Regions from separate parts of the Streptomyces sp. NPDC021212 genome, predicted to be linked through region 2. Evidence: riboswitches for the same ligand, from Rfam matches in the RefSeq annotation. Region 2 holds a riboswitch; each other region holds the start of a gene.
What was found. A riboswitch is a leader RNA that binds a small molecule or an ion and turns the genes downstream of it on or off. The one in region 2 is predicted to bind cyclic di-AMP.
Positions count from the first base shown of each region.

Region 1: it holds a riboswitch for cyclic di-AMP, as region 2 does, so the genes downstream of both, ACH4SI_RS36800 (transglycosylase family protein) here and ACH4SI_RS21340 (M23 family metallopeptidase) in region 2, are expected to answer to the same signal.
Region 3: it holds a riboswitch for cyclic di-AMP, as region 2 does, so the genes downstream of both, ACH4SI_RS35035 (NlpC/P60 family protein) here and ACH4SI_RS21340 (M23 family metallopeptidase) in region 2, are expected to answer to the same signal.
Region 4: it holds a riboswitch for cyclic di-AMP, as region 2 does, so the genes downstream of both, ACH4SI_RS14495 (M23 family metallopeptidase) here and ACH4SI_RS21340 (M23 family metallopeptidase) in region 2, are expected to answer to the same signal.

Region 1 covers NZ_JBIRPZ010000019.1:28,952-34,473, forward strand. Annotated here, with positions in the region: gene ACH4SI_RS36785 (ATP-binding protein) at 1-503, opposite strand, end outside; gene ACH4SI_RS36790 (cytochrome P450) at 1,083-2,354, shown strand; gene ACH4SI_RS36795 (transglycosylase family protein) at 2,467-3,387, shown strand; cyclic di-AMP (ydaO/yuaA leader) riboswitch at 3,644-3,810, shown strand; gene ACH4SI_RS36800 (transglycosylase family protein) at 3,817-4,491, shown strand; gene eno (phosphopyruvate hydratase) at 4,606-5,522, shown strand, end outside.
Region 2 covers NZ_JBIRPZ010000007.1:413,999-419,520, forward strand. Annotated here, with positions in the region: gene ACH4SI_RS21325 (GNAT family N-acetyltransferase) at 1-900, opposite strand, end outside; gene ACH4SI_RS21330 (HPr family phosphocarrier protein) at 1,100-1,381, shown strand; gene ACH4SI_RS21335 (GntR family transcriptional regulator) at 1,496-2,275, opposite strand; gene ACH4SI_RS21340 (M23 family metallopeptidase) at 2,477-3,271, opposite strand; cyclic di-AMP (ydaO/yuaA leader) riboswitch at 3,285-3,447, opposite strand; gene ACH4SI_RS21345 (M16 family metallopeptidase) at 3,672-5,057, opposite strand; gene ACH4SI_RS21350 (M16 family metallopeptidase) at 5,078-5,522, opposite strand, start outside.
Region 3 covers NZ_JBIRPZ010000016.1:166,715-172,236, reverse strand. Annotated here, with positions in the region: gene ACH4SI_RS35045 (M23 family metallopeptidase) at 1-297, shown strand, start outside; gene pcrA (DNA helicase PcrA) at 328-2,856, opposite strand; cyclic di-AMP (ydaO/yuaA leader) riboswitch at 3,040-3,227, shown strand; gene ACH4SI_RS35035 (NlpC/P60 family protein) at 3,235-4,431, shown strand; gene ACH4SI_RS35030 (L,D-transpeptidase) at 4,497-5,222, opposite strand; gene ACH4SI_RS35025 (hypothetical protein) at 5,366-5,522, opposite strand, start outside.
Region 4 covers NZ_JBIRPZ010000004.1:645,960-651,481, forward strand. Annotated here, with positions in the region: gene ACH4SI_RS14485 (hypothetical protein) at 1-99, shown strand, start outside; gene ACH4SI_RS14490 (PP2C family protein-serine/threonine phosphatase) at 300-1,532, shown strand; cyclic di-AMP (ydaO/yuaA leader) riboswitch at 1,805-1,935, shown strand; gene ACH4SI_RS14495 (M23 family metallopeptidase) at 1,947-3,125, shown strand; gene ACH4SI_RS14500 (aldo/keto reductase) at 3,313-4,257, shown strand; gene ACH4SI_RS14505 (hypothetical protein) at 4,399-4,659, opposite strand; partial or broken gene ACH4SI_RS14510 (hypothetical protein) at 4,966-5,272, opposite strand; gene ACH4SI_RS14515 (hypothetical protein) at 5,420-5,522, shown strand, end outside.

The sequences.
Region 1 (5,522 bases), on a different contig from region 2:
CTGACCAGGGCGAAGTTGCTCTGGGAGCGGATCTCGACGCGCGTGTAGTGGCGGATGCGGCCCTTGGCGCTGCGCACCACGTCATAGACGGAGGCGACGGCCCGCTGACGGCCCAGCCAGCCGTCACACAGAACGGCGATCGACTGCGCACGGCGGCCGAACTGCGAGTTCATGTGGTCGATCTCCAGCAGATCCTGGAGAATGTGGTGCTCGCCGTAGCGGTCCTGGAGCTTCGAGATCGCCAGCTGCTGCTCGTTGGCCAGACCCTGAAGCGTCCGCATGGCGGACTTCAGCGCGCTCTTGGTGGCTTCTTCGGCGCGTACCTGAGCGTCCTGCACCATCGCCGCGTAGTTGTTTTCGAGTTCGGCGGCGCGGTTTCCGAGTTCCGCCTTCTCAGCGCTGAGCTTAGCTCTCGCTTTTCGACCGCGAACAATGGCGGTCACGGCGAGAGGCGTGCCGGCGATCAGGGCCCAGATTGCGGGATCCTGTATGAAATGCGTCATAAGACTCTCTTTGAACGACTAGACCGCCAGGGACTGAAGGGTTGCTGCGCAATAAGGAATCCGGGGGTTATGGAGAGGCGGCGGTAAGTCAGCGCCCGCACGGCGCCCAGGGGGACGGGATACACCGCACTCGTCCGGCCGCGGGCAGCGCACGGGCGTGGGTGCCATATGCCCAACTGGCGGCATAGTGCTCCTCAGAGTGGTAACCCTCTCGGCTGATTTACCGGATCGCCGTGTGTCTTACGGGCCCTTGGCTCGCCTGGCAAGCGCGGTGATCGTATCACCAGGGCCAGGTGGCCAGGTGCATGTGCCGGAGGCCCATTCAATCACCTGACACCGTTTCAGCCATCCTCGTATTCTGCCGCATTGGTCGATGTCAGCGCATGTGCCGCAGGTCTGGGCCGCCCTCGTCGCGGGCCGCTCCGGGTGACGGTCCCAGCCGTCAGATATCGGGCATTCGCCGCGTGCTGTGAGCGCATTGTGGAGGGTGTGTGGAGATGGTCGTCGAATTGCTTCGACATTAATTGACTTTACTTGCGCGTTATGGATTTACTTCCGATAAGTGGCGTATCGGAATCCATGGACAGCGGCCGGTATCGTCGGGGCGTGCCAGAACAGCCCTGCCCTGCCCCCGCTCCCACCCTCTTCACCTGGGAGTTCGCCACTGATCCCTACCCCGCGTACGCGTGGCTACGCGAGCATGAGCCGGTGCGTCGGACCACGCTCCCCAGCGGGGTCGAGGCCTGGCTGGTGACCCGCTATGCCGATGCCCGGCAGGCCCTGGCCGACGCCCGGCTGTCGAAGAACCCCCAGCGGCACAGTGAATCCGCTCACGCCCGGGGCAAAGTGGGCATCCCGGGCGAGCAGCGCGCGGATCTGATGACACATCTGCTCAATATCGATCCCCCGGACCACACCCGGCTCCGGCGGCTGGTGTCCAAGGCGTTCACCCCGCGCCGCGTCGCCGCGTTCGCCCCGCGGGTGCGCGAGCTGACCGACGACCTCATCGACGCCTTCGCGGCCCGGGGAGAGGCGGACCTCATCCATGAGTTCGCCTTCCCTCTCCCCATCTATGCGATCTGCGATCTGCTCGGCGTCCCGCGGGAGGACCAGGACGACTTCCGGGACTGGGCCGGAACGATGATCCGGCACGGCGGCGGCCCGCGCGGCGGGGTGGCCCGCGCGGTGAAGCGGATCCGCGCGTATCTGGCCGAGTTGATCCACCGCAAGCGCGCCGCGCTCGGCGACGACCTGATCTCCGACCTGATCCGGGCCGGCGACCACGGGGACCACCTCACCGAGAACGAGGCCGCGGCGATGGCCTTCATCCTCCTGTTCGCCGGTTTTGAAACTACCGTCAATTTGATCGGTAATGGCCTCTATGCCCTGCTTCGCAACCCCGAGCAGCGTGCCCGGCTGCACCGCGCACTGGAAGAAGGGGACGAGGGGCTGCTCGCCACCGGGGTCGAGGAACTGCTGCGCTACGACGGCCCGGTGGAGATGGCCACCTGGCGGTTCGCCACCGAGCCGGTCACCCTCGGCGGCCGGCACATTGCCGAGGGGGAACCGGTGCTGGTGGTGCTCGCCGCCGCCGACCGCGACCCCGAGCGCTTCACCGACCCCGATGTCCTCGATCTCGGCCGCACCGACAACCAGCACCTCGGCTACGGTCACGGCATCCACTACTGTCTGGGCGCCCCGCTGGCCCGCCTGGAGGCACAGACCGCGCTCGCCACCCTGCTGCGCCGGCTGCCCGACCTCCGACTGGCAGTGGAGCCGGACGCCTTGCGCTGGCGCGGCGGGCTCATCATGCGTGGACTGCGCACCCTCCCGGTGACCTGGGGAGAGTGACATCCGATCAGGCGTGTGACCGTGGCGTGACCTCCAATACACCGGCTTGTGATGATCCTGTGGCCTCGCTATGTTCAACCGACAAACGAGCCCCACACGAGAGGCGATTCGCATGCTTTCCGGGAACGGACGTCACCGCCGCCCCCGCCAGGCTCCGGCCATCGTCGTCGCGGCGGGGGTGACCGGCGCGAGCATCGCCATCCCGCTCCTGGGGGCGACCGGCGCCCAGGCCGCCCCCGCGTCCACGTGGGACCGGGTCGCCGAGTGCGAGAGCGCCGGGATGTGGAGCGCCAACGAGGGCAACGGCTTCTACGGCGGTCTTCAGCTGACCCTCGACATGTGGAAGAAGTACGGCGGCACCGGCTACGCCCCGCGCCCCGATCTCGCCAGCCGCTCCCAGCAGATAGCCGTCGCCGAATCGATCCTCGGCGACCGCGGCCCGGACGCCTGGCCCAGCTGTGCGCTGAACGCCGGGCTGACCGCCGACGGCGACAGCCCGGACGTGAACCCGGGCAGTACGGCACGCCCCTCCCAGCAGGCCCCGCAGCCCGGCGACTCGGACCGGGACTCCGGCGGGGTGGAGCGGAACCATGTCTCCAAGGCGCCCGCCGCGCCGGACGACGACGCGCCCTCGCCGTCCCCTTCTTCTTCCGGCGCGTCCGACCCCTCGTCGTCCCCTTCCTCCGGTGGGGAGACCTCCGAAGAACCCTCCGAGACTCCCTCTGAAACCCCGTCCGAGACCCCCTCCGCGGGTGCCTCGGACCCGGCTGACTCCGGTGAGCACCGGGGCGAGTCGGACCAAGACGCGCGGCCGAGCGACCGCGCCTCGCGCGGCGGGGCCGATCGTGTCGAAAACCCCACGGATGGCGGCTACACGGTGCGTCGGGGTGACAACCTTTCAGCAATCGCCGAAAAGCAGGAATTGGGCGGCGACTGGCGTCGGCTCTACGCGTCCAACGAGAAGCTGATCGGAGCCGATCCGGATCTCATCATCCCTGGTCAGCGGCTTGACCTCACCATCAGGGGCCAGTAGTTCGGGGGGATTTGCCCGATCTGGCGCCGGTGAGACATACCTCTCGTCACATTTTCCCGCCCGTCCCTCGTGTCCGGTCTCTCCATACCCGGCCCCACCTGCACCAATGTGGGCCGAGTGAGATCGATAACGTACCTCTTCGCTGCGATAAGGGTGTTTGAACGTTTCCCTGAGGTGTGTTTAACGTCTTTCCGCTCGCCACCAAGCGAGCACCGTCGACCGTCACGCCGAGTCCTGCCGGCGGTCGTCCGGTACCGACGCGCCAGCGCCGAAGGCAGGAGCGGGGGACCCAAGGTAAGTGCCGCGAGGCCAGCGGAATCGGCCGAACGGCTAGGGGTGAAGCAGGGTGCGGACCCCGCACCCGGCCGGGCAACTCACGCCCGAACCCGACAGCTCACCTCGTAGGCGTCGGTGAGGAAACGAACGAACATGTCCAACGCTCAGGGCAAGCACCGTCGTCCGTCCAAGGCCACTCGTATCGCAGCGTTCGCCGGTCTCGCCGGTGCCGCCGTGGCCGCCCCGCTCATCGGGGCTACGTCCGCCTCTGCCGCCACCACGTCCCAGTGGGACCAGGTCGCGCAGTGCGAGTCCGGCGGCAACTGGTCGGTCAACACCGGCAACGGGTACTACGGCGGCCTGCAGTTCTCCTCCTCCACCTGGGCCGCCTACGGCGGTACCGCCTACGCTCCCACCGCTGACAGGGCCGGTAAGGCCCAGCAGATCCAGGTGGCCGAGAAGGTCCTCTCCAGCCAGGGCAAGGGCGCCTGGCCGGTCTGCGGCAAGGGTCTGACCGCCGGCGGCGCCCCGTCCGCCCCCGCGCAGTCCACCCCGTCGCAGAGCCAGTCCGACTCCTCGCAGTCGGCCCCGGCCGCCAAGCAGAAGGCCGCGCCCCGCAGCGCGCCCGAGCACGCCGCGCGCGGCGAGGCCCGTGGTCCGGTCAAGAAGGGCGACGGCGAGTACAAGGTCAAGTCCGGTGACACCCTTGGCAAGATCGCCAAGACCGAGGACGTCAAGGGAGGCTGGAAGAAGCTCTACGACCTCAACAAGAACGTCATCCAGAAGGCCGACCTGATCTTCCCCGGCCAGCAGCTCCACCTGAGCTGAGCCGCCCCACCCTCTTGACGAGCCCCGGCCGGGTGTGCCGCCCCCCACGGTGCACCCCGCCGGGGCTTCGGTGCGGTTAGGCTCATGCTGCTACCGCAGACACATACGAAGGAGATCCTCGTGCCGTCCATCGACGTCGTCGTAGCTCGCGAGATCCTCGACTCGCGAGGGAACCCCACGGTCGAGGTCGAGGTCGGCCTCGACGACGGCAGCACCGGCCGTGCCGCCGTCCCGTCCGGCGCCTCCACCGGCGCCTTCGAGGCCCTCGAACTCCGTGACGGCGACAAGAACCGCTATGGCGGCAAGGGCGTGGAGAAGGCCGTCCTCGCCGTCATCGAGCAGATCGGCCCCGAGCTGGTCGGATATGACGCCACCGAGCAGCGCCTGATCGACCAGGCGATGTTCGACCTGGATGCCACTCCGGACAAGTCCTCGCTCGGCGCCAACGCCATCCTGGGCGTCTCCCTCGCCGTGGCGCACGCCGCCTCCGAGGCGTCCGACCTGCCCCTTTTCCGATACCTCGGTGGCCCGAACGCGCACCTGCTGCCGGTCCCGATGATGAACATCCTCAACGGCGGCTCGCACGCCGACTCCAATGTGGACATCCAGGAGTTCATGATCGCGCCGGTCGGTGCGGAGTCCTTCTCCGAGGCGCTGCGCTGGGGTGCGGAGGTCTACCACACCCTGAAGGGCGTCCTGAAGGAGCGGGGCCTGTCCACCGGTCTCGGCGACGAGGGCGGCTTCGCGCCGAACCTCGACTCCAACCGGGACGCCCTGGACCTGATCGTCGAGGCCATCAAGAAGGCCGGCTACCAGCCCGGCCAGGACATCGCGCTCGCGCTCGATGTCGCCGCCTCCGAGTTCCACAAGGACGGCGTCTACCAGTTCGAGGGCAAGGACCGCACCGCGTCCGAGATGACCGCGTACTACGCCGAGCTGGTCGAGGCGTACCCGCTGGTCTCCATCGAGGACCCGCTGAACGAGGAGGACTGGGACGGCTGGAAGACGATCACCGAGCAGCTCGGTGACAA
Region 2 (5,522 bases):
GACGACGTCGGGCACCTGCGCGGCGGGCACGGCGACGACGGCCAGGTCGACCGGGCCTTCGACCTCACGGAGGGAACGGTGGGCCGGGACGCCGTCGGGCTCCAGGCGCGTCCAGTCCTCGGGGAAGGCGTGGTTGACGGCGTGGACCCGCCCGGTGAAGCCGCCATCGAGGAGGTTGCGCAGCACGGTGCGGCCGACCCCGCCGGGGGCCCGGCCGGTTCCGATGACGGCGACGGAGCCGGGGGTGAGCAGCCGCTGCACGGAGCGGGCCTCGGCACGCTGTTCGCGGGCGCGCATGACGGCCAGGGAGGCGTCGGTGGGTTCGAGGTCGAATTCGAGGCGGACGACCCCGTCGTCGAAGCTGCGCTTCTGGGTGTAGCCGGCGTCCGTGAACACCTTGATCATCTTGGTGTTGGCGGGCAGCACCTCGGCGGCGAAGCGGCGGATGCCGCGCTCGCGGGCGACGGCGGCGATGTGCTCGAGGAGGGCGGAGGCCACGCCGCGCCCCTGGTGGGCGTCCTGCACCAGGAAGGCGACTTCGGCCTCGTCGGCGGGGGCGCCCTGCGAGGAGGAGGACGAGAGGTGCGCGGGCAGGCCGTCCTCGTCGATGCGGTCGTAGCGGACGGTGGCGATGAACTCGCCCCCGACGGTCGCCGCGAGGCCGACCCGGTCGACGTAATCGTGGTGGGTGAAGCGGTGGACGTCGCGGTCGGAGAGCCGGGGGTAGGGCGCGAAGAAGCGGTAGTACTTCGACTCGTCCGAGACGCGTTCGTAGAAGCTGACCAGGCGCTGTGCGTCATCGGGCGTGATGGGGCGGATCTGCGCGGTGCCACCGTCCCTGAGCACGACGTCGGCCTCCCAATGGGTGGGATAGGCGTGATCATCCGACGGGCTCGGCATGGGGACAGGGTACGGGCTCAAGTCCGGGACGCCGAGGTCCGCATGGCGGACACCCTTGCGTGAACGGGAGGTGGCGAGGGAAAGTCCGTATCGGACCTGTTCGGACATGACCGGACCCACTCGGGCCCGACCCGGGCGGGACCGGACACCGTATGATCTGGTCTAGACAACACCACCCGCAGATCTGAAGGGCAACACCATGGCTGAGCGCCGCGTCAACATCGGCTGGGCCGAGGGCCTGCACGCCCGTCCGGCGTCGATCTTCGTCCGTGCGGCGACCGCCGCCGGCGTCCCCATCACGATCGCCAAGGCGGGCGGCGCCCCGGTCAACGCCGCTTCCATGCTCGCCGTGCTCGGCCTGGGCGCTCAGGGCGGCGACGAGGTCGTGCTCGCCTCCGAGGCCGAGGACGCGGAGGTCGCGCTCGACCGTCTGGCGAAGCTCGTGGCCGAGGGTCTCGAGGAGCTTCCGGAGACCGTCTGATTCCGTCCGAATCGCATTTCTGCGCGGCGGGGCCGCGGTGAACCATTACGGATCACCGCGGCCCCGTTGTTTTTCCGCCTACGGAATTTCTTTGAGCCGCCTACCGGGCTGCTGTTAATTCCGGCCACTCGCCGTGTTTACGGATTGTTTCGAAGTTCTCACCTGGGACGCGTTTCGCCATCGGTATTCGGCCAGCGAACGCTCGGTGTGCGCGGCGACGAGCTCGCGGGCCCGGTCGGCGTCACCGCGCGCGACCGCGTCCACGATCGCCCCGTGCTCCGCCCAGGACTCGACGGCGCGCACCGACGGGTCCGCGCCCCCCGTCGGGCCCGGCGCGCCCTGCACGGCCTGCGCGCCGCGCGCCGCCTGCCGGGCCGGATCCACCGCGTACACCCACGCCGTCTTGCGCCGCAGCTGCACCAGCAGTCCCGCCAGGCTCGGGCTGCCGGACGCCTGGGCGAGCGTCTCGTGGAACCAGTCGCCCAGCGAGCGCAGCTCGCCCAGCCGGCCGCGCTCCGCCCGCTCCTGGCCGAGCCGGACCAGACCGCGCAGCACCTTCAGATGCCCCTCGGTGCGGCGCTGGGCGGCCCTGGCGGCCCCCAGCGGCTCCAGCAGGGCCCGGATGTCCAGGACGTCGGCCGCCTCCTTCTCGGACGGCTGCGCGACGCACGCGCCCGCATGCCGCCGGGTGGTGACGAAGCCCTCGGACTCCAGGGTGCGCAGCGCCTCGCGGACGGGCACCCGGGAGACCCCGTAGCGCCGGGCGAGCAGTTCCTCGGTCAGCCGGCTGCCGGGCGGGCAGGCACCGGAGATGATGTCGTCACGGATCGCCGCGCACACCGCGTGTGCCGAAATCCGGCGACCGCCCTGGAGCGCGGTCGTATCCCCGTTCACTTCCGGTCCCGCATTGTCGATCCTCCGCCTCAACCCCGCGAAACGCATCCGATTGACGCGCGTTCAGCGACTCTATTCGAAGCCGCCGGGATTTCCGATGGGCGAAGGAAATTCGGGGATATTTTTTGGTCACAGCGGAGCGGGCACGCCGAAGGCCCCGTCCGGGCGCGGACGGGGCCTTTCGACAGGAGGGGCGACGGGTCAGAGGTTGACACCGTGCGAGCGCAGGTACGACAGCGGGTCCATGTCCGAGCCGTACTCCGCCGTGGTGCGGGCCTCGAAGTGCAGGTGCGGGCCGGTGACGTTGCCGGTCGCGCCGGACAGGCCGATCTGCTGGCCGGGGGTGACCTTCTGGCCGACCGAGACGCCGATCGAGGAGAGGTGGCCGTACTGGGTGTAGGTGCCGTCGTTCATCTTGATGACGACGTTGTTGCCGTAGGAGCCACCCCAGCCCGCCTCGACGACCTCACCCATGCCCACCGAATGCACCTCGGTGCCGGTGGAGGCGCTGAAGTCGATCCCGGTGTGGCTGCCGGAGGACCACAGGCCGCTGGACGCCTGGTACCCCGTGGAGACGGAGGAGCCCTCGACGGGCGAGACGAACGTGTTGAGGCGCTTGCGCTCCTCCTCACGCGCGGCGCGCTCCTTGGCGTCGCGCTCCGCCTTGGCCTTCTTCGCGGCGGCCTCGGCCTTCCGTGCGGCCTCCTGGCGGGCCACGGCCTCGGCCTTGGCCTTGGCGGCGGCGAACTCGGCGGCGCTCTGCTGCGACTGGGCCTGCGCGTCGATCTGGTCGGAGAGACCGTCGCCCATCACCATTGCCTGGCGGAGACCGGTGTCCTGGGGAGACGGCGTCTCGCCGGTCGCGGCGAGGGCCGGGCCGGCGATGCCGGCGACGACGCCCGAGGCGACCGTGGTAATGCCGGCGATGTTGGCGCCGGTACGGACGGCGGCCTGGCTGGGACGTCGGTGCTTCCCGGCGGCACGGGTGAACGCCATGTGGTGGCGCACTCCTTTCCTTCCCTCTCGCCTACCGGGTTAGCTGACGGGTTCGGAGCAGGAAGGTCTCCTACGGGCCCCTCCCCCGGCCGGGGAAGGCGTCCGATTCACCCCAGGGACGTTTGGGTCCCCGGCTCCCCTGGCACTCGCACCATGGGACTCGGCGATGACTGTCCGTGCCGCGGGTGCGGCGGTATCCGGCGAACAGCCGCACTGACGCTAAACGGGCCGCGTTTCGATCACCAAACGGTTACGGGTTTTTGTTGTTCTCGCCACAAACCAAACAGCCCTCAAATCGGGCATAAGGGAGGACCCTGGCGTCGCACTCGACGCCAGGGTCCTTGTGGTGATACGGCGTTGGGCCGGGCCCCGGGACATATCGGGCCCGCCGGAACGCGGTTCAGCCGGTGATGACGCGCACCTCTCCGATGCCGAGCGCCTTGACCGGCTCCTCGATCTTCGAGGCGTCACCCACCAGGACGGTCACCAGCCGGTCGGCGGGGAAGGCGCTCACGACCGCCGCGGTCGCCTCCACCGTGCCCGCCTCGGCGAGCCGGGCGTACAGCTGTGCCTGGAAGTCGTCCGGCAGGTGCTGCTCGACCTGGTCGGCGAGCGTGCCCGCGACGGCGGCGGCCGTCTCGTACTTGAGCGGGGCGACACCGACGAGGTTCTGCACGGCGACGTCACGCTCGGCGTCCGTCAGCCCCTCCTCCTTCAGCGTCCGCAGCACCGTCCACAGGTCCTCCAGCGCCGGGCCGGTGACCTCGGTGGCCACCGAACCGCTGATCGCCAGCAGCGAGGCGCCCGCCGAGCCGCCGCCGGCCGGCGAGGGCGGCGTGGAGCGCAGCACCTGGCCGAAGGCGCGCACCCCGTAGGTGTAGCCCTTCTCCTCGCGCAGTACCCGGTCCAGACGGGAGGTGAGGGTGCCGCCCAGGCAGTAGGTGCCCAGCACCTGCGCGGGCCAGACGCGGTCGTGCCGGTCGGCGCCGATGCGCCCGATGAGCAGCTGGGTCTGGACCGCGCCGGGCCGGTCGACGATCACCACACGGCCGGTGTCGTCGGCGATGATCGGCGGGACCGAGCCCTGCGGAGCCGGGCCGCCGGTCCAGGCACCGAGGGTGTCGGCGAGCGCCTGGTCGAGGTCGACACCGGCCAGGTCGCCGACGACGACCGCGGTCGTGGTGGACGGCCGGATGTGCGCCTCGTAGAAGGCCCGCACCGCCGCGGCGTCGATGCCCTCGATGGTCTCCTCGGTGCCCTGGCGCGGCCGGGACATCCGCGATTCGGCCGGGAACAGCTCCTTGGCCAGGGCCATGGAAGCGCGGCGGGCCGGGTTGGCCAGCTCGTGCGGGATCTCGTCCAGCCGGTTGCGCACCAGCCGCTCGACCTCGCCGTCGGGGAAGGCGGGTGCGCGCAGGGCGTCGGCGAGCAGGCCGAGCGCCTTGGGCAGCCGGGAGACCGGCACCTCCAGGGAGACCCGGACGCCGGGGTGGTCCGCGTGGGCGTCCAGGGTGGCGCCGCAGCGCTCCAGCTCGGCGGCGAACTCCTCGGCGGTGTGCTTGTCGGTGCCCTCGGACAGGGCGCGCGCCATGATCGTGGCGACGCCCTCAAGCCCGGCCGGCTCGGTGTCCAGCGGGGCGTCGAGGTTGATCTCCACGGCGACGACCTGCTGGCCGGGGCGGTGGCAGCGCAGCACGGTGAGCCCGTTGGACAGCTCACTGCGCTCCGGCGCCGGGAAGGCCCACGGCCTGGGGGCGCCGCCCTGCGGCTGCGGGTGAAAGGTCATGGTGGCGGTGACGGCGTCGCTCACTGGGCCGCCTCCCCTTCTGCGTCGGTGTCGGCGGCTTCTGCGGCGTTGCCGGACTGGGCTGCCCGGTCTGCGTCCTCGGCGCCCCGGACGGGCTCGTAGACCAGCACGGCGCGGTTGTCGGGGCGCAGCCGCGCAGCGGCCACGGCCCGCACCTCCTCCGCGGTGATGTCCAGCACCCGTCCCACGGCGGTCAGGGCCAGCTGCGGGTCGCCGAACAGCACGGCGAACCGGCACAGCTCGTCGGCGCGGCCGCCGACGGTGGCCAGCCGGTCCAGCCACTCGCGCTCGATCTGCGCTTGGGCGCGCTCCATCTCCTGCGGCGTCGGGCCCTCCTCGGCGAAGCGGGCCAGCTCCTCGTCGACGGCGGCCTCGATGCCGGGCACCTCGACCCCGCCGGAGGTCTTCACGTCCAGCCAGCCCAGCGACGGCGCGCCCGCCAGC
Region 3 (5,522 bases), on a different contig from region 2:
GTCAGCGAGGGCACGCCCGTCATGGCGGCGACCGACGGCACCGTGCGGACCCAGTGGAACGACGCCTTCGGCAACATGGTCATATTGACCGCTCCTGACGGCACGGAGACCTGGTACTGCCACCTCAGCAGCGCCAAGATCCGCTCCGGGACGGTCAAGGCCGGGGACGTCATCGCCTACTCGGGGAACTCCGGCAACTCCACCGGCCCTCATCTGCACTTCGAGGTGCACCCGGGCGGCGGAGCGGCAGTGGACCCGCTGCCGTGGCTACAGAACCACGGCCTCAACCCCAACTGACCGCCCCCACCTCACGCATCACGAAAAGCGTCAGAGCTTCTCGACCGGCGCGTACCGCAGCAGCAGCCGCTTCGGCTTCTCGCCGCCGAAGTCGATCGTCGCCTCCGCGTTGTCCCCGGTGCCCTTCACCGCCACCACGGTGCCGAGCCCGAACGAATCGTGCGTCACCCGGTCCCCGATGGCCAGGGAGACCACCGGGCGGTCCTTCGCCCGCCGCGTCGCGAACCCACTCGCACCGGAAGCGGCACCTGAACCGGCACCGGACCCGGACCGCGAGCGCGACGACGAGAACCCCGACGACAGTCCCGACCCGGCGCCCGACATGGCGCCCATCGTCGCCGACGGGGTCGCGGGGCCGGTGCGCCGCCACTGCACGTACTGGTCGGGGATCTCCTCCAGGAAGCGGGACGGCGGGTTGTACGCGGGCTGGCCCCAGGCGCTGCGCATCGTCGACCGGGACAGATACAGCCGCTCGCGGGCGCGCGTGATCCCGACGTACGCCAGCCGCCGCTCCTCCTCCAGCTCCTTGGTCTGGCCGAGCGCGCGCATGTGCGGGAAGACCCCGTCCTCCATGCCGCTGAGGAAGACGACCGGGAACTCAAGACCCTTGGCCGTGTGCAGGGTCATCAGGGTGATGACCCCGGCGCCCTCCTCGTCCTCGTCGGGGATCTGGTCGGAGTCGGCGACGAGCGCGACCTGCTCCAGGAAGTCCGCGAGCGTGCCGGGGTTCTCCTCGCCCCGGTCCTGCTCGAACTCCAGGGCCACGGAGGCCAGCTCCTGGAGGTTCTCGATGCGGGTCTCGTCCTGCGGGTCGGTGGACGCCTGCAGCTCCGCCAGATAGCCGGTGCGCTCCAGCACGGCCTCCAGGACGGTCGCCGGGCCCGCGCCCGACTCCACGATGGTCCGCAGCTCCTCCATGAGCGTGTTGAACCGCTTCACCGCGTTCGCCGAGCGGGCCGCCATGCCGTACGCCTCGTCGACGCGGCGCAGCGCCTGCGGGAAGGTGATCTTCTCGCGCGCCGCGAGCGCGTCGATCATCGCCTCGGCGCGGTCGCCGATGCCGCGCTTGGGCACGTTCATGATGCGGCGCAGCGGGACGGCGTCCTCGGGGTTGGCCAGCACGCGCAGGTACGCGAGGACGTCGCGGACCTCCTTGCGCTCGTAGAAGCGGACCCCGCCGACGACCTTGTACGGCAGCCCGACCCGGATGAAGACCTCTTCGAAGACACGGGACTGGGCGTTGGTGCGGTAGAAGACCGCGACATCCCCGGCCCGGGCGTCCCCCGCGTCCGTCAGCCGGTCGATCTCGTCGGCGACGAACTGGGCCTCGTCGTGCTCGGTGTCCGCGACGTAGCCGGTGATGGTGGCGCCGGTGCCGGCCTCGGTCCACAGGTTCTTCGGGCGGCGGTTCTCGTTGCGCTCGATGACGGCGTTGGCCGCGCTCAGGATGGTCTGGGTGGAGCGGTAGTTCTGCTCCAGCAGGATCGTCCGCGCATCCGGATAGTCCTCCTCGAACTGGAGGATGTTACGGATCGTGGCGCCCCGGAACGCGTAGATCGACTGGTCGGCGTCGCCCACGACGCACAGCTCCCCGGCCTCCTCCTCATCCGTGCCCACCAGCTCGCGCACCAGCGTGTACTGAGCGTGGTTGGTGTCCTGGTACTCGTCGACCAGGACGTGCCGGAAGCGGCGGCGGTAGTGCTCGGAGACGTCCGGGAACGCCTGGAGCAGATTGACCGTGGTCATGATGATGTCGTCGAAGTCGAGGGCGTTGGCCTCGCGCAGCCTCGACTGGTACATCGCGTACGCCTCGGCGAGCGTCTTCTCGAAACCGTCCGCCGCCTGACCGGCGAAGGTCTCCTCGTCGATCAGCTCGTTCTTCAGGTTGGAGATCTTGGCGCTGAACGACTTCGGCGGGAACTTCTTCGGGTCCAGGTCGAGATCCCGGCACACCAGGGCCATCAGCCGCTTCGAGTCGGCGGCGTCGTAGATCGAGAACGATGAGGTGAAGCCCAGCTTCTTCGACTCGCGGCGCAGGATGCGCACGCACGCGCTGTGGAACGTCATCACCCACATCGCGTTCGCCCGCGGTCCGACCAGTTCCCCGACCCGCTCCTTCATCTCGCCCGCCGCCTTGTTGGTGAAGGTGATGGCGAGGATCTGGCCGGGGTGCACCTGGCGGGTGCCGAGCAGATACGCGATGCGGTGGGTGAGCACCCGGGTCTTGCCGGACCCGGCCCCGGCGACGATCAGCAGCGGCGAGCCCGTGTGCTCCACGGCGGCCCGCTGCTGCTCGTTCAGCCCCTCCAGCAGCGCCGTCGGGTCGACGGCGGGGCGGGCCGCGCCGTCCCGGTAGTACGCCTCTCTGGGCCCGCTCGGCACCGGCGCGTCGAATGCGCCCGTGAAGAGGTGGTGCGGCACCTCCTCGCCGCCTGAACCGCCTGAAGCACCGCCTGAACCGCCGGCGGGGCCCGGGTAGGCGGAATCCTCGGGCGGCGGAGGCTCCTCGTCCGGAGGCCCGAGGTTCGCCAGGAAGCTGTCGTCAAAGAGGCTGCTCATCGCTCACCGATTTTAGGCGGCCCTACTGACAGCCTACGCATGGACTGCATATGGATGTCACGAAACGGTTTCGGGCAAAACGACCACCAGCCTTCACAGGAGCCCCACGAGTTGGCTACCGTCCTCCCTCAGGCAGCTCGTACACCCGTCGGCGAACCGCGCCGGCCCGGGCGGCCTCCGCCGAGTCCGGTCGCGCCGCAAGGCAGCCGGAGCCGGGGACCCAAACGCAACACCGGGGTGAATCGGCCCGAGCCGCGATACGACGCGTACATCACGTACGACGTGTCGTCCGCCCGCGCACGGCCGTAGGGCAGCCTTCCGTACCGCCCGAACCCGTCAGCTAACCCGGTAGGCGGTCCACGGAAGGAGTCGCCTCCCTTGGCGTCGCACCGCAAGCCGCGGACCCGAATACCCACCGCCGCCTCCTCCACCGGGCGCCGTACGGCCGTCGGATTCACCACCGCCGCCCTCGCGTCCGTCACCCTCCTCTCCCAGACCGCGAACGCCGCACCGGGCGACCCGAAGCCCGGCGCCACACAGTCGATCGAGGCGGTCAAGGAGAAGGTGGACACCCTCTACCACCAGGCGGAAACCGCCACCCAGCAGTACAACGCCGCCAAGGATCGCTCCGCGGGGCAGCGCACCAAGGTCGACCGGCTGCTGGACGATGTCGCCAAGAACACGGAGAAGCTCAACGAGGCCCGCCGCACCCTCGGCACCTACGCCGCGGCCCAGTACCGCAACGGCGGCATGACCTCGACCGCGAGCCTGCTCTTCTCCAACAACCCGCAGGACATCTTCGACCAGTCCCATCTGATGAACCGGATGGCCGGTTCGGAGAAGCGGGCCGTCGACGACTTCCAGACGCAGGCCGCGAAGGCCGCCAAGGAGCGCGGCGAGGCCGCCAAGAGCCTGGCGTCGCTGACCGAGACCCAGAAAGAGCTGAAGGCCAAGAAGAAGTCCGTCCAGGACAAGCTCGCGCAGGCCCGCCGGCTGCTGGCGAATCTGACCGCCAAGGAGAAGGCGCGACTGGCGGCGATCGAGAAGAAGAAGGCCGAGGAGGCGCGGCGCAAGGCCGCCGAGCTGGCCGAGAAGCAGCGGGAGGCCGCGGCCCGGCAGAAGGCGCAGGAGCAGGAGCAGCAGTCGAGCGGCAGTTCCTCTTCCGGTTCCGGAAGCAGTTCCGGCTCGTCCGGCTCGTCCGGCTCCACGTCCACCTCCACGAGCACCACCAAGGGGGCCAAGGCGGTCGACTTCGCGGAGTCCCAGCTCGGCAAGCCGTACGTCTGGGGCGCCACCGGCCCCAACTCCTACGACTGCTCAGGACTCACCCAGGCCGCCTGGAAGGCCGCCGGTGTCTCGCTGCCGCGCACCACGTTCGACCAGGTGAAGGTCGGCACGCGCGTCTCCACCTCCGACCTCAAGCCCGGTGACCTCGTCTTCTTCTACGACGACATCAGCCACGTCGGCCTCTACATCGGCGACGGGATGATGATCCACGCGCCGAAGCCGGGCGATGTGGTGAAGAAGGCGCCGATCACCGAGATGCCGATCTACGGAAGCGTGCGGCCTGCCTAGCCACGGTAAGCGGGGGTGGCCGCACGGTGAGCGATCGCGCTCGGGCAGCCACCCCCGCTTCCGGGTCACGTGCCCGGCTTACGCCCGTACACGTACACGTCGTCGCCGTTCCGCAACAGGCTCCAGTACTTCTTCGCGTCGCCGGAACGCATGTTGACGCAGCCATGGGAGCCGGGTGGCGACCACACGCTTCCCGCGATGGAGTGGAAGGCCTGGCCGCCGTCGAAGAACTGGCTGTACGGCATGGCCACGTGGTAAATCGTCGACCAGTGGTCGATGTCCCGCCAGTAGATCCTTTTCAGCCCGGTGCGGGTCTCGTACTTGTCCCGCCCGGTACGCACCGGCACCGGCCCGAACGTGAGCCGCGAACCGTCCTGCACCCAGCTGAGCTGCCGGGTGAGGTCGACGCAGGCGATGCGGCCCTTGTTGGTGGGGCACTTGCGCGCCGCGTTGGGGTTGTGCCCCGCCGCCTTCTGCGCGTTGATCAGCTTCATGACGCCCCAGGTGACGGGGCCCGCGTAGCCGACGGACGGGCTTATGCCGTGGCTGATCTGGAATCTCTGCGTCGCGCGGCAGTCCCCCGAGGACTGCCGACCGTCGACGGGCCGGCCGAGGAACTTCTCGACCTGCTTCTGATACGGACCCGCGCCCGCCGTGCACGACGTCGCCGCCTGCGCCGGTGCCGCGCCCAGTGCGACGGACAGCGGCACCACCATGCCCGCCGTGCCCAAGACGACCGCCGTACGGCGGCGCCATGCCCGCCACGCCCCGAACCCTGCCTTTACCCCCATTGCGCGCTCCCTCCGGGCTTGCCCTTGACGGGTAAGACAGTCGAAGAGTGCGTCGGGTTGCGCTTACAGGTGCGATTTCCCCCATTCCGCCCCTTCCCACCCCCGGGTTGGCCCAGCAGGGGCGGGGCCGGGACTCCGGCGGATCAGGTCCAGAGGACGGCGATGAAGATGTTCACCGTCGTCAGCGCGCCGACCGCGCCGAATACCGCGGGCTCCACCTTCTCCTCGTCCCGCTTCACGTAGACCAGGCCCAGGATCACGACCAGCAGCGCCAGCTTGACGCCGATCTTGACCGTGTTG
Region 4 (5,522 bases), on a different contig from region 2:
GCCACCGGCGCCATCGCGGCTGTCTCCGGGACTGCTCCCACGGGCGACATCACCGTCGGCAACAACTGCAGCAACATCGCCCTCGGCAACGGCGGCTAAGGCCGCAGCCAGCTGACGCTCTCCGAGCCCTGGCTGACGCCACGGCTCACCCCGCGGCCCCGGATGCCTGCCATCCGGGGCCGCTCGGCGTCCGGGCACGGTACGCACCCACATGGCCGCCACCGGCTCGCCCCGCGCCCCGGCACCCGGAAGCCTGATGACGGGGTCATGGACCAGCGAAAGCGAGAGAGGCCGTGCGGGTGCGAGGGAGCAGGGCTCGTACGGGCGTCCGTACGCCCGCCCGTACGCCCGTCGCCGAGCCCCCGGGCCCGGGCGCGGCCGCCGGAGTCGTCTCCGCCGAGGAGGCCGCCCAGGTGTCCTCGGGTCGCCGGCTGGCCCGCTGGACGCCCGCCGTCCTCCTGCTCGGCGGCGTCGCCTTCGACCTCGCCACCCCGGCCCCGTACACCGCCTCCCCCTTCTTCGCCGCGGCCCCGCTGGTCGCCGCCTCCCTCTTCCCGCTGCGGCAGACCATCCTCACGACGGTCCTCGCCCTCACCGCCGTATGCCTGCTGGCGGAGCTGCACGGCGTGAAGGACCCCACCCAGGCCGCGACCGAGATCGCCACGGTGGCCACCGTCTCCCTGCTCGCGCTCGTGATCAACCGCGTCGTCCGCCGAAGCGACCGGCGGCTGGCCTCGGCGCGCGGTATCGCGGAGGCGGCGCAGCGGGCCGTGCTGCCCGTGCCGCCCGCCCGCATCGCCGGGCTGGACGTCGCGGCGCGCTACGTGGCGGCCGAGCGGTACGCCGCGATCGGCGGCGACCTGTACGCGGTGCAGGACACCCCGCACGGCGTACGCCTCATCGTCGGGGACGTCCGCGGCAAGGGGCTCCAGGCCGTGGAGGTCGTCGCGGTCCTCGTCGGCGCCTTCCGGGAGGCCGCGGAGCAGGAGGCGACGCTGGAGGGGCTCGCGGGGCGGCTGGAGCGGGCGCTGCGGCGCGAGGGCGCGCGGCGGGCCGAGCTGGAGGCGTTCGAGGGGTTCACCACCGCCGTCCTCGGTGAGATCCCGCGCGGCGACTCCACCCTCCGCCTCATCAACCGCGGTCACCCCCCGCCGCTGCTGCTGCCCGGCGACGGCGAGGTACGGCCGCTGGAGCCGGAGTCGCCCGCGCTGCCGCTGGGGATGGGCGAACTGGGCGGCTGGCCCGACCGGGTGACGGAGCTGCGGTTCCCCGAGGACGCGACGCTGCTGCTGTTCACGGACGGGGTGACCGAGGCCCGCGACCCGCACGGCACGTTCTACGTCCCCGAGGAGCGGCTGCGCGGCCTCCGCTTCACCGGACCGGGCGGGCTGCTCGACGCGCTCGTGGACGACGTGGCGCTCCATACGGGAGGGGAGGCCTCGGACGACATGGCGCTCCTCGCGGTCCGGCGCCCGCCCGGACCGAACGGAACCACGGCCCCCACTCCGCACACGGACCGTAGTCGACCGTGACGACGACGCATAACGATTGACGCACGATCAGCTCGCCGGAGGTTTTTACCAACCCTTTTCAACTGGGGTGAAACGACCCCATCTGTCCCCTGTTGCTTACTAAGTTCATGCCAAAGCTACGCGGATTCTTCAGAAGAGCTTGGAATCATGTCGCGCTCTCTATTAACGTTCGATAACGCAGCGCGGTCACACAGCCGCCGCAGGGGCGGCACCGTGCGCCGTCGCCGAATCCCGTACGTGCAGCGCCAGCACCACCCTCGACACCACGCACACCAGCAGCACCGCCAGCACCAGGGAACCGGGGAACCACCACCTTGGGGTGAATCGGGTCGAACCTGACCCGTAGGAGACCTTCCTGCTCCGAACCCGTCAGCTAACCCGGTAGGCGAGAAGGAAGGAAAGGAGTGCGCCCCGGTGGCGTCCAACAGGTCCGTACTGGACCAAGCCCCGTACCGCTCAGCGGGTACCGGCCTCGGCACGGCGACCACGTACGGAGTCGGCTTCGACGCCGGCGCCCGGCCCGCGGTCGGCCTCGGAGCCGACGGAGGACCGGATGAGTCCTCCCTCGCCAAGGAAGCCGTCTGGGACGACTGGGACGAGTGGAACCCCACAGAGGAGTCCATCGCCCCGCTGCGCGGCAAGCACCGCGTCGGCAAGCAGCGCGGCGGGGCCATGGCCCGCAGCGGCGCCGTCCTCGGCGTCGGCGTCATCGCGGCGGTCGGCGCGGGCGGCATGGCCAGCGCCAAGGACCGGCCCGCGATACCGATCTCCATGCCGGACCTCTCCCACGTCGCCGACGAGGTCAAGGCTCAGCTGCCCGCCGCCAAGGACCTGCCCGGCATCGGCTCCCTGACGGGGGACGACGAGGGCTCCCAGACCACCGCGACCGCCCTCTCCACCAGCACCACCGACTCCGGCGAGGCGCTGCGCACCCGCATCCTGCGGCAGGCCGAGAGTCAGCAGACCGCGGCCGACGACGACAGACGCGACGCCGCGGTGCGGGCCGCCGCCAAGGCCGCCGCCGACGACGCGGCGCAGGCCGCGGCCAAGGCCCGCGACCTGGCGGCGCAGAAGAAGGCCGAGGCCGCCGCCAAGAAGAAGGCCGCCGAGGCGAAGGCGGAGGCCGAGAAGGAGGCCGCCGCGAAGGCCGCGGCCGCCAAGGCCGCAGCCGCGAAGGCCGCCGCCGCCAAGGCCGCCAGCGGGTGGGTCCTCCCCGTCGCCTCGTACACCTTGACCGCGGGCTTCGGCCAGGCCGGCGACCTGTGGTCCGCCGACCACACCGGCCAGGACTTCGCCGCCCCGACCGGCACCCCGGTCAAGGCGCTGCACAGCGGCACCATCACGCAGGCGGGCTGGGCCGGTTCGTACGGCTACCGCATCGTGCTCAAGCTCGATGACGGCACCGAGCTCTGGTTCTGCCACCTGTCGTCCATGGTCGTCACCTCGGGCAAGGTGTCCGCGGGCGAGACCATCGGCCGCGTCGGCGCCACCGGCAACGTCACCGGCCCCCACCTCCACCTGGAGGTCCGGCCCGGCGGCGGTTCCCCGATCGATCCGATGCCCTGGCTGCGCGACAAGGGGCTGAACCCGTGATCGGCGCGCTGAACGTCACCCGCGTGATCCACTCGATCCGCAGGGCCCTGATGGCCCGGCTGTAACGACGGCCCCCCTCGCTCCGGCGGCTCTGGCGCTCTCTCCCCCCTTGACGCCAGGGCCGCCGGTTCCTTTTCTGCCCCCAAGGGCGGAATACACCCCTCCGTCGCGGGCGTTGGAGCAACGTATGACTGAGACCCGCAAGACCATCGGCAATCTGTCCGTCTTCCCGCTCTCCCTGGGCGGCAATGTCTTCGGCTGGACGGCCGACGAGGCCGAGTCCTTCGAGGTACTCGACGCCTACGTGGCGGCGGGCGGCAACTTCATCGACACCGCCGACGTCTACTCGGCCTGGGCCCCCGGCAACCAGGGCGGCGAGTCCGAGACCGTCCTCGGCAAGTGGTTCGCCTCCCGCGGCAACCGCGACGACATCGTCCTCGCCACCAAGGTCGGAGCGGGCTCCCCGGAGCCCCGCGGACTCTCCTCCGCCGCCATCAAGTCCGGTCTGGACGAGTCCCTCCAGCGCCTGGGCACCGACTACGTCGACCTCTACTACACCCACTACGACGACCCGTCGGTGCCGGTCGAGGAGATCATCTCCACCCTGGACGAGCTGGTGAAGGCGGGCAAGATCCGCGAGATCGCCGCCTCCAACATCTCCGCCGAGCGCCTCGAAGCCTCGCTGACATTTTCCGCCCAGGAGAATCTGGCCCGCTACGTCGCCCTCCAGCCCCACTACAACCTGGTCTCGCGCGACACCTTCGAGGGCGAACTGGCCGACGTCGCCGCCCGCCACGGCCTGGCGACGCTCCCGTACTACGCCCTCGCGTCCGGCTTCCTCACCGGCAAGTACCGCCCCGGCACCACGGTCGACAGCGCCCGCTCCACCGGCGCCGCCAAGCACCTGGAGACGGAGCGCGGCCAGAAGGTCCTCGCCGCCCTGGACGACGTGGCCGCCAACCACAACGCCGACCACGCCACCGTCGCCCTGGCCTGGCTCGCCGCCCGGCCGACCGTCGTCGCCCCCGTGGCCAGCGCCCGCGTCCCCGCCCAGCTCCCCGCCCTGCTGGCCTCCGTCGACCTCCAGCTCACCCGCCCCGAGCTGGACCTCCTGACGTCCGCCTCGGACTGACGCCCGCTGCTTGTCGCGGCGGGGCCGCCGCGTCCGCGCCGCGTTGACGCCCCGCGCCGATCGCTGCGCGTGTGCGCTGGGAGTCCCGGGGCGACATGCACGCGCCCGGAGACTCCCAGCTTTTTTACTTCTTAAGCCGCCTCAGTCGTCGTCGGTGGTGGTGTTGAAGCAGCTGATATTGATCACGACGGTCTGGTTGGCGACCGGGGAGTTGTCCCCGACGTCCCCGGTGGTGATGCCACCGTTGGCGAGGCTGATGTCGCCGACGCTGCACGACTGGACGCTGACGGGGGGAGGCGTAGTCTCGTGCTCCATGCCATGGGCGGAGGCCGTGCCGGTCCCGAGGAGCACCAGGCTGCCGGCGGTCGCGGCCAGGAAGGCCACCTTCTTCGCGATCTGCATGATTCCTCCGTGTGAAACGCAGTCGGATGTCGACTGTCACTTCAGATTTAAGAGAGAAAATCGTGAAAAAGTCCTGAGCGAGACGCCGGAGTTGATCCAGACGGCCCAAGGATTGACCGTGGGTCACCTCCAATGGCGCAGCGACGCCCCCGCGGTGCCCCCTGAGTACGCCGTGATCGTGGACGGGGCCGACACGCGGTGGTCCTTGACGGCCGGGCTGAAGCTCGTTGTCCAGCCGGTGGCCGGTTCGAGCTTCCGCAGCAGATTGACCGCACCCGCCGCCCGTCAGCGCGTATCAGGACGCCCCTACGCCCCGCGCCGATCGGCAAGCACCCACGAAGCGGCGGCGACCCCACCGGCGACCCCGAAGACGGACGGCCACGCCCCGACCTTCTTCGCCAGCGGATGCGACCCGGCGAACGCGGCCACGTACAACCCGCTCAACGCGGCCGCCGTCCCGTTCCCTGTCTTGTCCCGCCATCCCTTGGCGGCCACGGCCCCGGCCGCCGCCAGCGCCACCCCACCGAGCGGCCGCTTCCGGGTCCACCGGGCCACCCCGTACCCCCCCGATCAACCCACCCGCAGCCACCAGCCCCGCCGGTACCCCAGCCATGCCGCTACCTCCCTGTTGAACGGTCTCCTTGGTCCCGACCCTACGCAGGCACTTCATTAGCTGTCCGTTAGTGGAACGCCAGCCCGTGCTTCGAAACTGATCTTGGTCCGAGAACGAGCCGAGAGAACAGTGCAACGGGAGACCACCATGAACACCGCCACCAACCGCTTCCGCGGCCGCGCCGGCCGCCGCATCGCCGCCACCATCGTCGCCGCGGCGGCGCTGGGCCTGGGGGCCACGGCCTGCGGCC